DNA from 2 places in the Desulfitobacterium elongatum genome. Region 1 is predicted to be linked to the other one. Evidence: riboswitches for the same ligand, from Rfam matches in the RefSeq annotation. Region 1 holds a riboswitch; the other holds the start of a gene.
What was found. Region 1 has a riboswitch for cobalamin ahead of ACZ42W_RS17870 (hypothetical protein). Riboswitches for the same ligand answer to the same signal wherever they lie in the genome.

Region 1 (7,966 bases):
TTGACTCCATCTGAAGTCTAGTTGACTCATCCAGGACTTAGCGCCACTTATCTCATCCTCACCGCTAAAGATATTTGTCTAGTTTGCGGTTCGGCGAAAGCATCCACTGGATACTTTCGTGCTTTAGAAGCGGGAGTCTTAGTGGCGGTTAGTCATGAATAAAAGTGAAAAGGAGCTGTCTTTTCATGAATGTCATTTGACATCATTTTAAGACAGCTCCTTCAAACGTTTTAGCTTAATGGTTATGCTTTTTTACTTGAAGAATTTCTTTCGCAAGCATACAATTACCTCCGACATTAATATTGATATTCATTCTCGTTTCAATAAAGTATAATTATTTCTTATAAATTTGCTATGAATAAATTATGAATATTTTATGAACACGTTTATACATTAGGTCTACTGTTTTTTGGTAGAATCTAAAATTTATTCATAAAAAATTCATAAGTTTTTCATGAGTAATCCACAAACATTATGTATCTTAGCTTTATAGTGACAACTTATTAAACAGAAAGGAGATGTCACATGAAAAAAATAATTTACACAGCTATCCTTGGCGCTTTTCTTATGCTTGTTCCAGCCCAAACAGTACAGGCTGCTTTGGGAGATACCTTGTTAAAAGTAGGGGCAACCGGTTCAGATGTCGTTCAACTGCAAACAGAACTCAACTATTTAGGTTATAATGTCGGCAACGTCGATGGAATCTTTGGAGCAAATACTCAAGCTGCAGTAAAATCTTTTCAATCTGCCCAATCCTTGAATGTGGACGGAATAGTCGGCCCAATTTCGGGTAACAGACTTGACTCTCTTTATGCTGCGAAAGTCGGTCAAAAGAGTACTACCCGTCAAGAGAAAGCAAATGCTATTATCACAACCGCTAAAAAGTATATTGGTGTTCCATACTTATGGGGTGGAACATCGCCTAAGACGGGTTTTGACTGTTCAGGTTATGTGCAATATGTCTTTGCCCAAAACGGGATTTCGTTACCTAGGGTTTCCCGTGATCAGTACAAAATTGGAACTTCCGTGGACTTTAATAACCTCCAGCCGGGAGACTTAGTCTTCTTTTCCATTGCAGGAGACGGGATTGTCGACCATGATGGCATCTATATAGGAAATGGCCAGTTCATCAACTCCTCCAGTTCCAAAGGTGTTGCTATTTATAATCTTGGTCCCTATTGGAAATCAGTTTATCTTGGCGCTAAACGAGTATTCTAATCCTCTTCGGGCTCTTCCATAAACATGGAGAAATGACTAAAGGCTCAGACCCTTAATAATTGGTCTGAGCCTTTCTCATAATTGGTTTTCATTAGGCAGTAACATGAACCTGATCGAAAATCAATAGTACAAACACAGATAATCCTGAATTCCATAAACTAATCAGAGATTTATGAAAGGATGGTACCTATGAATACTCATCAAATGCATCCTGTTAGTATCATAAAAACTGTTCAAGATTGTGAAGTAATGTGTGAACACATGATTACCCATCTTCTCATTCATTTCCAAGATCTTCATTTAAGACTTGGGTAATTACAACTACTACGAGATTGCGCAGATGTCTGTACACTAACAGCTAAATACCTTGCCCGCCATAGCGCTTTCAGCAAACTACTAGCAAGCCTTTGCGCAAGTATTTGTGAAGCATGTGGAAATGAATGTGCAAAATTTCCCGATCAGGAATCTCAAAAATGTGCACAAATTTGTTTACACTGTGCTAGGGAATGTCGAACGTTTGCAATGTAATAAGTGTCAAAAGCCAGGAGAGCAACCCTCTCCTGGCCGTTTTCTTGGATTTTCACCGTTATTTATTAGCAGATAGCAGGAATTTTCAAAGGCTTATTGAATAATTATATCAGAACAATTTAATATCTAGGGAACAGGTGCTTGCGATTATTTTAGTCGCCGCTTAATAGGGAAGCCGGTGAAAAACCGGCGCGGTCCCGCCACTGTAAAGGGGAGTTACCTTAAAAATGTCACTGGGGTATACCTGGGAAGACTTAAGGCAACGAAGAACCTAAGCCAGGAGACCTGCCTGTTCTGAACACCATTGATCTGCGAGTGATAGGGAGGTGGAAAAAATTACAGAAATAGCAACACTCTCACTGATGCTTACTTCATATGCATTAGGGTTGGTTCATGGATTGGACTCTGACCATGTTATCGATGTTACGGACTTTGTAAGCCAAGATCCAAGACCATCACAGGCTGTTCTATTCGGGAGCAAGTTCGGTTTCGGACATACTTTTACTGTTCTGGTAGCCGGATTATTGACGTTTACTCTTAAAACGGCCCTTCCTGAGCATTTTGAGCAGGCCTTTACCCTCTTCTCCGGGATTTTACTCATGTTATTAGGCATCTGGGGTATTCACCGTCGGATTATCCGGCCTATACGTCAAAGGCATCAGCACATTTCTGTGCCCGAAATGACTAGACTAGACAAGCGAGTATTTCGCTGGGGTCCACTCTTTACAGGCTTTATGACCGGGTTAGTGGGTACCGCTGGTGTTATGCTGTTTGGCCCGGTAGCTGCTGCACCCAATATCTATTCAGTAGGCATGTTTATTTCAATCTACGGTTTTGGTGTAATTTCTAGTATGAGTTTTTATGCATTGATTGCCGGGAAGTGTTTCAGCAGTTTATTTAACCGCCCCCGGGGCGAGAAACTCGTCAAGCTAGTCTCCTTTGTTCCCTCTTTTCTGAGCATTGGTCTAGGAACGATTTGGGTGGTACGCTTTGTAGAAGGAGTACTAACTGTCAAGAAATTGATGCATGGGTAGATTGTAAACAACCAGCGTTAAACTGCGAAATGGTACTTAGTGCACTCTGCTCTGGAATCAAAAATGAATAACCTAAAACAAGGAGTGTTGCCCATCGGCTATACTCCTTGTTTTCTTTCTCCCTCTTTGAACATCAATCTTTAAGCGATATTTACCGACCTCCCATGTTCAAGTCTGACCCGGCGCTGAGCCAGTTCTCCAACCTCATTGTCATGGGTAACCATGACAATAGTGTGCCCCTCACGATGGAGTTCCCTAAAAATCTCAATCACTAATTTTTCATTATCCTCATCCAAATTTCCTGTCGGTTCATCCGCTAGAATGAGTGCTGGGTAATTGATTAAGGCCCGGGCAATGCAAACCCGTTGTTGTTCACCACCGGATAATTGACTCGGTAAATGCAGGGCACGATGCCCTAATCCTACCCTTTCAAGAGCAGCCAGGGCCTCTTTTTCATCAGGAAGGCTGTGATAATATTGGGCTACCATGACATTCTCTAACGCACTTAAATGTGGAATCAAGTGGAACTGTTGAAAGACGAGTCCAATTTTATCGCGGCGGATCTCTGTTAATTCTTTATTCGAACGATGCGTAACATCCACCCCGTCAATCAAGACTTTGCCCCCTGTAGGCTTATCCATACACCCAATGATGTTTAGCAATGTACTTTTTCCTGATCCGGAAGGACCCATGATAGAAACCCATTCCCCAGGAGCTACATCCAGACTAAAATCTTTTAATGCATAAACATTGCCATAGGCTTTTGATACATCCTTCATTTCTAGGATATTCATAACCCTTCCCCCTTCTATTCACCCTTTAACACCAACGCGGGGTCAATATTTGCTGCTGCCCGGACGGGCAAGAGAACTGCAGCCCAAGCTACAAGAACCGCTAAAATAATCACAACAATTGTCACAAGAGGACGCAGCGTTATATAGGATTTAAATACACTAAGACCAATGATTTGAGCTATGCCCCAGCCCACAACTGAGCCTAACACTCCCCCCAGTATTCCTAACAGAGCACCTTCTCCCAGAAATTCACCGGCAATAGTCCGATTAGGAGCACCTAAGGCCTTACGTAGCCCAATTTCCTTCCTCCGTTCTACGACCATGGCCATCATAGTACTTGAGACACACAGCAAAGTAGAGGCCAGAATTACAAGCACGACCAGATAGACTAATGACCGAATCTTTTCGAGAATTACCCCTTCGGAACGGGCAACCTGTTGAATAGGATTCGCCTTAATGCCCGGTTCAACCTGATTGATCCGGCTAGCCAGAGCATTTAACTCATCGGAGTTGCCCATGAGGCTTAAATAGACTGTGTGGATCTGTCTCTTTTGAGCAAAAAGCTGTTGGGCAGTACTGAGTTCCACGAAGATTTGATAATCCTCTGTACTCCCGGTTGACACAGTACCGGTTACAACAAACTTACCTACACTGCCGGTTTCTTCAGCATTGATATCCAGTTTTTGACCCACTTTTACTCTTAGTTTTTCCGCAAGGGCAGTACCTACCAAAATCTGGTCCGGCTCATTGGGCCATGTGCCCTCAACACGCCAATAAGGGCTTACCTTTTGGATATCCTCAAAGTTTACCCCTACCGCTACAAATTTTTGCTTCTTTGCTGTGGCTAATCCATACAGATATGGAGCATACCCAATTCGCTTTTCCTGCGGAATTTCTTGTAAAATACGTGCAACGGCATCCTGATCTAGAGTTGTACCTTCTTTTCCTAGAGAAGGTACAACAACCAAATTGGCCCCGTAACTGCGCAACTCTTTGCTCATCTTGAGTGAAATATCATAATAGACGTTTAAGAGCCCTGAAATTACCCCTGTTCCCAAAATTAGAGCCAAAAGGGCAATAGCGACCCTGGACTTACGATTTTTCAAAGCGGCGACGACCATCCTTAAGTACATTGCCCGCTTGCTCATTTTCATGCCCTCCTTATCTGCCGTGTAAAACTTCAGCCGGACGTAGGTTTGTAAGCATTTTAATGGCGGATACGCTGCCCATGAGAGCCACTCCAACTGAAATCATCAGAACGATAGGCAGAACCATCAACTTAACCGTCAAGACTGAACCGAATACCGCTTGCCCAATAATTTGAGCAAAGCCCAAACCCAGTAAATAACCTAACAAACCACCCATGACCGCACTAATCAACGTTTCACTCACAAAAAGCAGGATAACCTGCCAGTTCTCTGCGCCTAAAGCTTTGAGCAAGCCGATTTCCTTACTCCGCTCAAGTACTTTGGTCGTCATCAGGCTGGAAATTCCCAAAGCAGCACTGATTAAAGCTGCTACGGTTAAAAGCATCATGAGAAGTTGAATCTTGCTTAAGATAAGCCCTTCAGAATCTGCAACTTGTCTAATGGCTTTAGCTTTTACACCGGGTAGGATTTCTTCTATTTGATAAGTAATTGCACTCACATACGCTGTGCAATACCAACGTTCATATTCTTCAGCGGTTAAAGATTTAGGGTCCTTCTCCGCTTTCTGAGCCAGTTCATTTTCTGGTGTCGTTAGTGCGCTAACCTCTACTTTGCCCACTTTCCCCTGTAACCCTTGGAACTTTTGCAGTGTACTCAGAGGGATAAATATCTTTCCGTCATCACCACTACCGCTGTCGAATATCCCCTTAATTCTAAACACTTCTTCCTGGGGACCTCCCGGAGTGTCTACCTGGAGTTGGATGTCATCTCCTGTTTTGAGCCCAAGTTCTTGAGCGAGTTGAACTCCTATCATCGCTTCATTGGATGAACTGTCATTAACCCATTCTCCATTGAGCTTCCACCAGGATTTAAGGTTTAACGTGCCTGTAGTCACTTTTTCCCCGGCTGGGGTAGTAATCTCTTTATTAAACCAAGTACCAATCAGTGGCGCTTTTTTACCGTTTACCAGACCACTCTCTTCTAAGTAGGGAGCAAACGCTAATATATTGTTAGCCCAAAAAATTGTTTTAAGTTTACTCAAACTCTCTTCTTCAATATAAGAAAGCTCTTGCAAGGGGTTAAATTCCACCCCACCAACATTTAAGGGGATGGTGTCCACCCTAGGTTCCACAATTATATTGGCCCCATAGGCTTTAAGCTCCCGGTTTACCTTATCTCCGATATCTAAAGAAATATTGAGCATGGAACTAGCCAAAGAAGCGCCAAAAGCAATGGTTACCACAGCCAATAATTTTCCTTTTAGGCCCTTGGAGAATGATTTTTTCAGCATCCGCCAGAACATCTATACCCCTCCTATTCCGCAAAGACTTTCTCTTTTTGATCTAAGTCAGCTGTTTTAATTATTATGTTGCCATTTTCAACTTTGCTGGCAAAAGGAATAGGATTACACCCACCTGGGAAACCGATGGTAATTTTGTTAATTACCACATCACAATTTAAACAAATGACTTGATCCCCCCGTTGATAATATCCGACCTGACCGCATATCTCGCAGGCATCTAAACCTATGCCAAATATACCGTTTCCTTTATCAATTGCAATAAAACGCATAGTAACATTGTTTTTGGTGAGATAGCTAAAACGATGCATCTTGCCATCCGTGACCTGATTAACCGGAATAGAGATTATCCCATTACTGGCTTGCACAGGAACGGCCGGCGAGATTTTAATTGCCTTATTCGACTTTACATATCCCACGCCTAACAACGCCCCTGTAACGAGAATTAGACATCCACTTACTGCCAACCAGCGGATATAACTTCGATAAGCGGCCATAGTCTTGCGCTTAAGCGCAGGATTCGGAAACTCGCCCAGCTCCGGTGCCTTAGTCCGTATTCGAGAAAGAAAAATTTGTAGAGCCACAACCAACACTAAGGAGTAAAAAAAGAGCGGGTAATAGACGTTAATTACCGGAGCGACTATAGATACTAAGAAGGGGGTTATGGGCAGGTACCCTAAAGCCATACCTAACTGCAATAAAGTAATCAGATGCCGCGACAAAATAATTACTAGCACTAAAACAGCAATGACTAATACTGACTTATTCTTCATCTTTCGAGTTGATTTCAAATACGTCCAGCCAAATACTGCCGCTAGCAGTGTCCCGCTCAATGCTCCGATTACTTTAAGAATCAAATCCGTACTTATAAGGCTACGAGCTTGAATGAAAATTTTGTTAGGAAAATTCACAAGCTCAATGGCATTTACTGTAATCAGTAAAACAGTGGTTAAAAAGATGAGTGGCCCAACGATTTTCTGAATGGGAACCTTTATTTGGCTTAAATAACCCACGATTGCTAAGGTAATCACCGAGAGCACTGTTCCAGTCAGCCAGATGAACTCAAACAGTTCACGGTTTCCCCAAAAACCAACTCCATAGAGCAAAACAACCGATAGCCCCAAGGCAACAACCGTTCCAGCCGAAATCCAGCTTGTTTTGTTAGTAAGGTTTAGTTTAGTTAAATAAAGTGACAGAATGACGAGCAGTAAAACTCCTTCAAAACTGCTTTTTAACGTATAATCTAAAATTGAAAGCATTTTCTCCACCTCCCTCGATAATTGACCTATGTACGGTGTAGAGTATATTTGAGATATTTCAAGAGAAGGAGCCCGGTCAAATCTGACCGAGCAGTAACTTTACCATTTTCTCGGAACAAAGGAGAAGTCCCAATTTAACTCGATCGGTTTGGCCCAGAATTTGCCGGGTACACCAGTTTCTTTATCGGTATGAATCAGAAAATCTTGTTTCTCTGGGGATTCAATGAGGTATTTCAGAGAATAATTACCAGCCCCAGGCATTTTAATATTTGCTCCATAGTGGCTTCCATCCCCAGCGTTCATGGGCATAAAACTACCGGACAGCACCTTGCCTGTATCCTTATTCGTCATTTCATATTTTACGGTTAAATAGGGAACAAACTCACCAACTCCAAAACCTAAAGGATTATTTTCATTCGCACTGATATCCGCTTCCAAGTGAATATCTGATTCGGTTGGTTTAAGACCAGCCTTTTGAACAGGCTCCATTTCTACAGGCTGTAAGTACAGCGCAGCGATTGTCATTACCTCAGCTTCTTGTTCGTCCCCGATAGGATATTCGCGGAAAGTAGCATCCCCAGCTTTTCCATTATCAGCCCTTTGCTTACTCTCCTCACTTTGGGCCGCATTCTTACCCGCTGACTTGTCAGCGGTTTGGGTGGTTCCACACCCTGTTAAAGCTAAT
Region 2 (7,966 bases), 230 kb from region 1:
CGGTAACAACAAATGATTACAGAATTTGTCGAAAGTTCCTTATTGATAATAAACCGAAAAAACAATATTATACTTGTAAGATGTTAGATATCATACAACTAAAAGCAAAAAGGTTGCCATTATTAACTACATACCTGTTGGCAGTCACTTTACGCCTTAATAAATTTCCTTCGGCAGGCAGTGGTGTAGGCAATATCAAAGCTTGATGGCGTTCAAGTGTGTTTCTTGTATAACAACCTGTCTTCTCTATACTTAGAAATAGTGTTTAAAATCATGGATTGAAGGAGTGGGATTTTATGAAAATCGCTATCGTTTATTACAGCAAGACTGGAAATACCAAAAAAGTAGCAGAACTTATTGCGGTGGGTGCTAATAGCATTGAAAATGTGGAAGTGAAATGTATGTCGATCGAGGACGTGGATAATGAATTCATAATGGAGGCTAAAACGATTATCTTTGGCTCCCCGACTATTGCTGGTACCTTTTCATGGCAAATAAAACAATGGTTGGATACATCTAGAACAATCAAGTTTGGTGGAAAACTGGGGGCCGTTTTTGCTACAGCCGATTATATAGGTGGTGGAGCAGAAGTAACAGAGCTAGGATTGATTGCAGAGTTGTTGGTAAAAGGGATGTTAATCTATTCGTCTGGTGCTGCTGAGGGTCAGCCTTTTATTCACTATGGTCCTGTGTGCATTCAAGAGGGTGATGAAGACCAGAAAGAAAGGGCAAGAATATTTGGGATGCGATTAGCTAAAAAGAGCGTTGAACTGTTTAGCTAAACTAGATTAAGTGTTCGCTTATAATCTCACGGACCTGAAATCCGTGAGATTATTGTTTGAGATTAGTGGTTAGGTATGGGTCAGGAAAATTGTGTGACTAAATAATCTTTAGAACAATAAACTGTATTTTGACGAGGAGAAGTACCTATGGATTTAATAAAAATTTTATTGGTATTTATTATGATTATTGTGGCAATGAAATTTAAAAAGCCACTATATATTTCAATTTTAGTTGGTATCATAGGAATAAGTATATTTTTTAATGTGGGTATTATACAAACTTTGAAAATAATGGGTCTTTCGAGCATTAGTCAAGTAACAATCTCTTTGGTTTTATCGTTCTATTCCATTACTTTTTTGCAGAGAATGCTTGAAAAGAGGGATCATTTATTTCTAGCAGAAAAGTCATTGAGTGGAATGTTTAATAGTCGAAGAGTTAATGCAATGCTTGCACCTTTTATTATCGGGCTATTACCATCAGTAGGTTCTATTATCATAGCAGCTCCAATTGTGGATAATGCAGGTGGAGATTTTATTAGTCAGGAAGATAAAACATTTATTACTAGCTATTTCAGGCATATATCAGAAGCTTTTCTGCCTACCTATTCATCGATTATTTTAGCTTTGCAATTATCAGGTGTTGACATGACTGCTTTTGTAGTGGGTATGCTACCAATGGTTTTAATCTTATTCTTATTAGGATATTTGTTCTATGTGAGAAAGATACCAAAAGAAACGGGATTGCCAGATTCAATTGACAAAAAGGAAGATGCTAAAAATTTGATACGTAGTTTATGGACAATTGCATTAACAATCGTAATTATACTTTTTTTCAAATGCCAAGTTTACATAGGCGTCATTCCAGTCATTATAATGAGCTTCATAATCAATAAATTTTCTTTTAAGGAAGTAGCGCCTATGTTTATTAGCGCATTTGAATCCAAGTTATTAATTAGTACTGTGATTATTATGATGTTTAAGGATGTTTTAACATACACAGGTGTAATAAATAAATTACCACAAGCATTTGGAGGGTTGCCCGTTCCAACGGTTGTTATATTTTCCCTTATTTTCATAGTTGGAACTATGATTGCAGGTTCACAAGCAATTATAGCAATAAGCATGCCTTTAGCATTTGCAGCTATACCTTATGGAGGTTTAGCACTAATGATATTGCTAATGTGTTTAACATATATGGCGATGCAAATTTCTCCAACTCATATTTGTTTAGCAATAGTAACTGTGCATTTCAACACATCATTTTTAGACTTGGTCAAAAGAACTATTCCTATTATGGTTATGTTTTTAATAATTATTTCTGGATATTGTTACTTTTTATATTTATTTCAATAGGTTTCATTAAATGATGTACATAACCAACTCTTTGAAAAGTAGTTTTGCGACGCTCGATTTTCGTACAGATACAAAAAAAGCTTGACATTAATCTGATCTGGTCTAGAATGGGATTAGAATATTTCAACAATTAAATGGATTATAGGTGCCCTTCACGCGAGGGAGAATAGGGAACTGGGTGTGAATCCCAGACGGACCCGCCACTGTAAAGAGGAGTCTCATGCAGAGATGCCACTGGGTAACTGGGAAGGTATGTAAGAGACAATGACTCTAAGTCAGGAGACCTGCCTATAATCTAGAAGCACATGAAGTATGGTAAAGTTCATGGTCTTTTTGCTTTATCCGAGAGGAGGAAGCGAGATGACTATGAACTTTTTATTTTTGCAAGAAAGGAGGGGGGAAATGGGATATCATGGGCGAGATGTTGAGGTGGTTTCCTTAAATGAGGCACAATACCTTGTGGCAGCATGCGATTCTTGTGGTGCCATCGGTATGAAGGAGCGCGATGTAGTCAAAGTGCCTTGGAGCATAACAGGGAGGTTTACTGCACGAGTCGCTTTGCTGGAAGTACTCTCCATTGGGGCGATTCCACAGATGATCACGATTGCGATTTCTAATGAGCCTAAGCCTGCAGGTGAAGAAATACTTAAGGGGGTGAGAGAGGAGCTAAAGGTTATGGATCTGGCTTCGATGCCTATGGCTATTAGTACAGAAAAGAATATGCTCACAGAGCAAACAGGCTTAGGGATTACTGTAGTAGGGGTTTGTGAAAAAGCGAAGCTTAGAATCGGACAATCTAAACCTGGAGATGGTATTTTTTGTATGGGCCATCCTAAGGTGGGGCCGGAGATCCTTAGTCCAGATGATCCGGAAATTGTCCAAGGTGATCATCTTGTAAAATTACTAGGATACCGTGCGGTTCATGACATTATCCCAGTGGGATCTCAAGGAATACGTGGTGAAGTCAATGCGATTGCTTCGATAGTAGGTGTTGAATTTATGAGAGAACCGAAATGCGAACTTAATCTAGAAAAATCGGCAGGACCATCAACGTGTGTTATTTTTACGGCACCTGAGAATATTCAACTTGGCGACTTTGGAACGATTCCGATCTGTAAGGTTGGGAGGCTCGGTGGGATTATTTAAGGTTCAAAATTAAAGGGTACAAGTAGGATGAAGTAATAAAATTAAGGGGGAATTTATAATGATTAACCGTTCAAATTCAAAGGAAGAAACCATCAAGAACTCGGCCCTGAATATAAGACGGATTGCAATCATGGCCGTTTTTATTGCATTGAGTGCAGTGGGTGCCTTGATTAAAATCCCGAGTCCAGTTGGGACAGTGGGCTTGGATTCTGCACCGGGCTTTTTCAGTGCATTAGCCTTTGGAGGACTTGAAGGAGCCGTAGTCATTGCTCTCGGTCATTTACTTTCTTCAGCGGTCGTGGGTTTCCCACTTGGAATTCCTATGCATTTAGTGATCGCTGTAGAAATGGCTGTCTTTGCCTTGATTTATCGCTTCGTCAATAAGAAAATGGGTTTAATTGCTGCGGTGATCGTGACGTCCCTCTTAAATGGCGTGGCGGGTGCGTTTATGGTTTTTCCTATGGGTGGTATGGGAGCCGTTTTAGGGTTAATGCCCTTCTTATTGGTGGGTTCAGTCATCAACATTGTGGTATCAGCGTTAGCGTATAAAGCTCTCAAGGGAAGTCGATTGATTTAGAGGGGTGTAACTGTGGAGCAGGTCGTTGAATTAAAGAATGTTTCTTACCGCTATCCTCACGCTGAGGTTGAGAGTTTGAAACAGGTCAACTTAACGGTGGAGAAGGGGAAATTCGTCGTTTTAATGGGTCGCACAGGAGCAGGAAAAACAACGTTAAGTTTATGTTTAAATGGACTGATTCCACAGCTTATGCAAGGGAATTTAATCGGAGAGGTCATCGTTGCTGGTAAAGAGACAAGTAAGTATCGAGTGCAGGAATTGGCTAAGCAGGTAGGACTTGTCCTTCAGGAAGCAGAAAGCCAGATTGTTGGGAGAACAGTAGCAGAAGATGTAGCTTTTGGACCCCGAAATTTCGGTGTACCGATTGAAGAGGTTCATAGAAGAGTTGAACGAGCGCTAGAAAGTGTTCAATTGAGAGAACATAACGGGCGCTCCACGGCTGAGTTATCAGGTGGAGAAAAACAAAGGCTAGTGATTGCTGGAGTACTAGCCATGGAGCCCGAAATTATGGTTCTGGATGAGCCAACCTCTGAACTCGATCCTGAGGGGCGAGTAGAAATCTATCGGGCCTTAGATGATCTCTGTCGGGAAGAAGATCGGACTCTTCTCGTGATTGAACATTCGAGTGAAGAGATCCTTCAAAGAGCAGATGAACTTGTTGTACTTGATCACGGGGAGATTGCTTGGCAAGGGGCTCCTGAAAAGCTTTTTCGCAATATTCCTTTTTTGCAGGAATTCGGGATAAAGCCCTTGCCGGTAAGCCTTTTAGGTTGGGAGTTTTATCAAAGGGGCTGGATTGAATTTGAAGATATCCCTTTAGACGTTGCGAGTGCTGAGTCCCTGATTCGCAGTTTAACAAGTAAACAAAAGTTGCGGAACGTAATGGACCCATTGGCCAAGCCTATCGAGATAAGGGAAGACGATCAAGAAAAGACTGTGGAAAAGCAAGCACAGAGTTCACCGTTCATTCAGGTTAATCAACTTGTCCACCAGTATGAATCCGGACAAATAGCGATACAAGGGATTGATCTTGTTATTCAAAAAGGTGAATTCGTCGCACTGGTCGGTTCCAATGGAGCGGGGAAGACCACTTTAGCCAAACATTTGAATGGGCTGCTCATGCCGACACAGGGAGAAGTTATCATTAAGGGGATGAACACGAAGGAGTATGACACTGCACATCTTGCCCAAACGGTGGGCTATGTGTTTCAAAACCCGGATCACCAAATCTTTTCCGTTTCAGTTGAGAAAGAGTTGGAGTTTGGTTTGAAAAATGCGGGTTTTCATTCGAGGGAGATCAAGGATCGAATCACTCAGGCCTTAGAGTTAACCGGTCTAGAAAAATTTCGGGAGGTTCATCCTTATACACTTGGTAAGGGAGAACGTCAGTTGATTGCGGTTGCTTCTGTTCTAGCACTTACTCCTAAGATTCTCGTGATTGATGAACCCACGACAGGCCTTGATTGGATGGGCGTTCAAAAGATTATGGAGTTGCTTCAACAACTCCATAGAACGGGAACAACGATTCTTATGATCTCTCATGATATGGACATCGTTGCCGAATATACGGAACGGGTCATCGTGTTACAAAAGGGTCATGTATTAAGAGATGCCACTACCTGGGAGGTTCTAGGTAATTCTGAAATACTAAGGCAGGCGGCAATTCTTCCGCCACAAATCTGTGCACTGAGTCAGAGGATAACGGATTTAGGTCTGAGACCGACTTCGGCTGAGGAATTCAGAGGGTCACTGGTTAGAGTCATTGAGGAGGGGGATCGGGCGCTATGTTTGTAGACTATTTGCCGGGAGAATCTCTACTTCATCGCCTAGATGTCCGTACCAAAGTACTTGGTCTTTTGACCGTCATCGTCTGGAGTTTCTTGTTCGAGGATCCACTCTACAATGTGTTGCTCATGCTGGGTATCGTCCTAATAACAGTTCAGAGTAATATACCCTATAAGAAAGTTTTGAAGCTTATCCGGCCTTTAGTTTCGATTTGTCTATTTCTTTTTTTGATCTCTGGTTTTACGTACCCACCTGAACGATTTCATAGTGAGATGTGCCAGATTGTACTTTTCTCTGCTTTACCTGACGGACGTTTGGCGCTATCTGTAGGAGGAATGTTGACTGGGGTCAATTTTATCTGTCGACTCCTGGTTATGGTTCTAGCTTCTTCGGTGTTAACCTTAACCACTCCCATGGATGATTTTATGCTATTTTTGAATCAGTTTAGAGTTCCTTCGGAAATATCGTTTATGATAACGACTGCCCTGCGTTTTATCCCTACTCTGGATAAAAAGAGATCACTCATTCTCGAGGCTCAAAGAGCTCGTGGAGCAAAAATCAATGATAAAGGAAGCCTAGGACGTATCAAAGCTTATATCCCCATTATGGTCCCCTTATTTGTGAACTCCATCTTGATTGCTGAGGATTTAGCAAAAGGCATGCTGAATCGTGGCTACGGATATGCCCGCACAATGACGAATATACGAGAACTACATTTAGCGGTAAGGGATTATTGTATTATGGGAATGCTTTTTTTAATGATAGTAGGTGGCTTCTACTTGCGAATGGGACTTAGATTAGGTCTCTTATAAAGAAAAAACCGTCTAATAGACGGTTCATTGAGGCGAGAGCTAAACCCTCGTCTATATAAAGGTAGGAGAAGAATGTCGTTATTTGTACTTTACCATAGTAATGTTAAAGTACAATGAAGAATTTGTTAATTTTGCATTAATATTCATATTCGGGATTTACACTAACAAAAAAGTTGTAAAACTAATGACCCCTCCGTACTTTCTCTCTAAAGGGTGCACTAAGAAGAATTTGGGGAACTCATTGTTATTCTTCAGTCATAAAGGGAATTAGAAGAGAAAGGGAATAGCAAAATTCTGTCGAATGAAGTACTATTAGAGAAGTAGTTTTGAAAACAAGTCAAAGTCGGAGGGTGTGCAATGGAACTCATTCAAACAGTGATTGATATATTTCTTCATCTCGATGAGAAGCTAGGTGTTGTAATTCAAGCTTACGGCACGTGGACCTATCTCATTCTTTTTCTGATTATATTCGCAGAGACGGGTCTTGTTGTTACTCCGTTCCTTCCGGGAGATTCCTTAATCTTCGTAGCAGGAACTTTCGCAGCGAGTGGTGCCTTAGACCTAAAGACGTTGTTTGTCTTACTTTTCGTTGCTGCGATTTTGGGGGATACTGTGAATTATCAGATTGGTCACTTTTTTGGGCCTAAAGTTTTTTCGAAAGAAATGCGTTTCCTGAATCGGGAGAATCTTGAACGAACCCAACACTTCTATGAGAGGCATGGGGGAAAGACAATTATTATGGCGCGATTCATCCCAATCATTCGAACGTTTGCTCCTTTCGTAGCAGGAGTTGGGGTGATGGCCTACTGGCGTTTTCTGCTATTTAATCTCGCCGGAGCCTTTCTTTGGGTAAGCATTGTTCTTTTCGGGGGATACTTTTTTGGTAATCTGCCTATTGTTCGGGATAATTTCACAATAGTTATTTTCGCGATCATCGGGATATCCATTGCACCGGGAGTTATAGGTTATCTTAAGCAACGCTTCGGGCAATCTAAGAACACCATGAATTAGTTCATAAACCGAGTGATTTAAGAAAGATATTGATAGTTCAAACGAGAAGAGGGAATTAACCCATGTACTTGGGCTTAATTCCCTTTTTGCTTTCAAGAAATCAAGGGGAAGGTTCTCTAGGTTTCTAAGTCGGTTTGATTCGATTATAAGACCCCATGGTGCAAGCAGAGTAACGGGGGCTACCTTGGATTTCAATGGATTTGCTCGGCTAGGTGGAAGTGGTGGAAATGGCGCATAGTTTAATGGGGACTTAAATATATAGCAACAAATGTATAAAAAGAGGCCGTGTAGACGCTTTGTTTTCTACACGGCCTCTCTTCATGCAAAGAAGCCTCGACTGATCATAGATTTCTTTTACAAACGAAAATATAGTCCAACAATCTTATGTGCACAAAAAAATGGTTGTTTGCTGTGGATGCTATTTTTGGGTGGCATATGATGAAAATATAACCGGCAAAATATTCAATCCTTATATATTCTACTCTTTCGTCAGAAGGAAA

Region 2: another riboswitch for cobalamin. It lies ahead of ACZ42W_RS18890 (alpha-ribazole kinase); the one in region 1 lies ahead of ACZ42W_RS17870 (hypothetical protein).

Annotation. Positions count from the first base shown of each region.
Region 1 covers NZ_AP038772.1:3,761,397-3,769,362, forward strand. Annotated here, with positions in the region: gene ACZ42W_RS17860 (C40 family peptidase) at 526-1,218, shown strand; partial or broken gene ACZ42W_RS17865 (four-helix bundle copper-binding protein) at 1,597-1,746, shown strand; cobalamin riboswitch at 1,865-2,053, shown strand; gene ACZ42W_RS17870 (hypothetical protein) at 2,073-2,780, shown strand; gene ACZ42W_RS17875 (ABC transporter ATP-binding protein) at 2,921-3,574, opposite strand; gene ACZ42W_RS17880 (ABC transporter permease) at 3,589-4,722, opposite strand; gene ACZ42W_RS17885 (ABC transporter permease) at 4,736-6,025, opposite strand; gene ACZ42W_RS17890 (Fe-S-containing protein) at 6,037-7,281, opposite strand; gene ACZ42W_RS17895 (iron transporter) at 7,381-7,966, opposite strand, start outside.
Region 2 covers NZ_AP038772.1:3,987,686-3,995,651, reverse strand. Annotated here, with positions in the region: gene ACZ42W_RS18900 (flavodoxin family protein) at 297-782, shown strand; gene ACZ42W_RS18895 (DUF401 family protein) at 930-2,135, shown strand; cobalamin riboswitch at 2,262-2,441, shown strand; gene ACZ42W_RS18890 (alpha-ribazole kinase) at 2,538-3,281, shown strand; gene ACZ42W_RS18885 (ECF transporter S component) at 3,340-3,858, shown strand; gene ACZ42W_RS18880 (ABC transporter ATP-binding protein) at 3,871-5,652, shown strand; gene ACZ42W_RS18875 (energy-coupling factor transporter transmembrane component T family protein) at 5,643-6,455, shown strand; gene ACZ42W_RS18870 (DedA family protein) at 6,813-7,466, shown strand.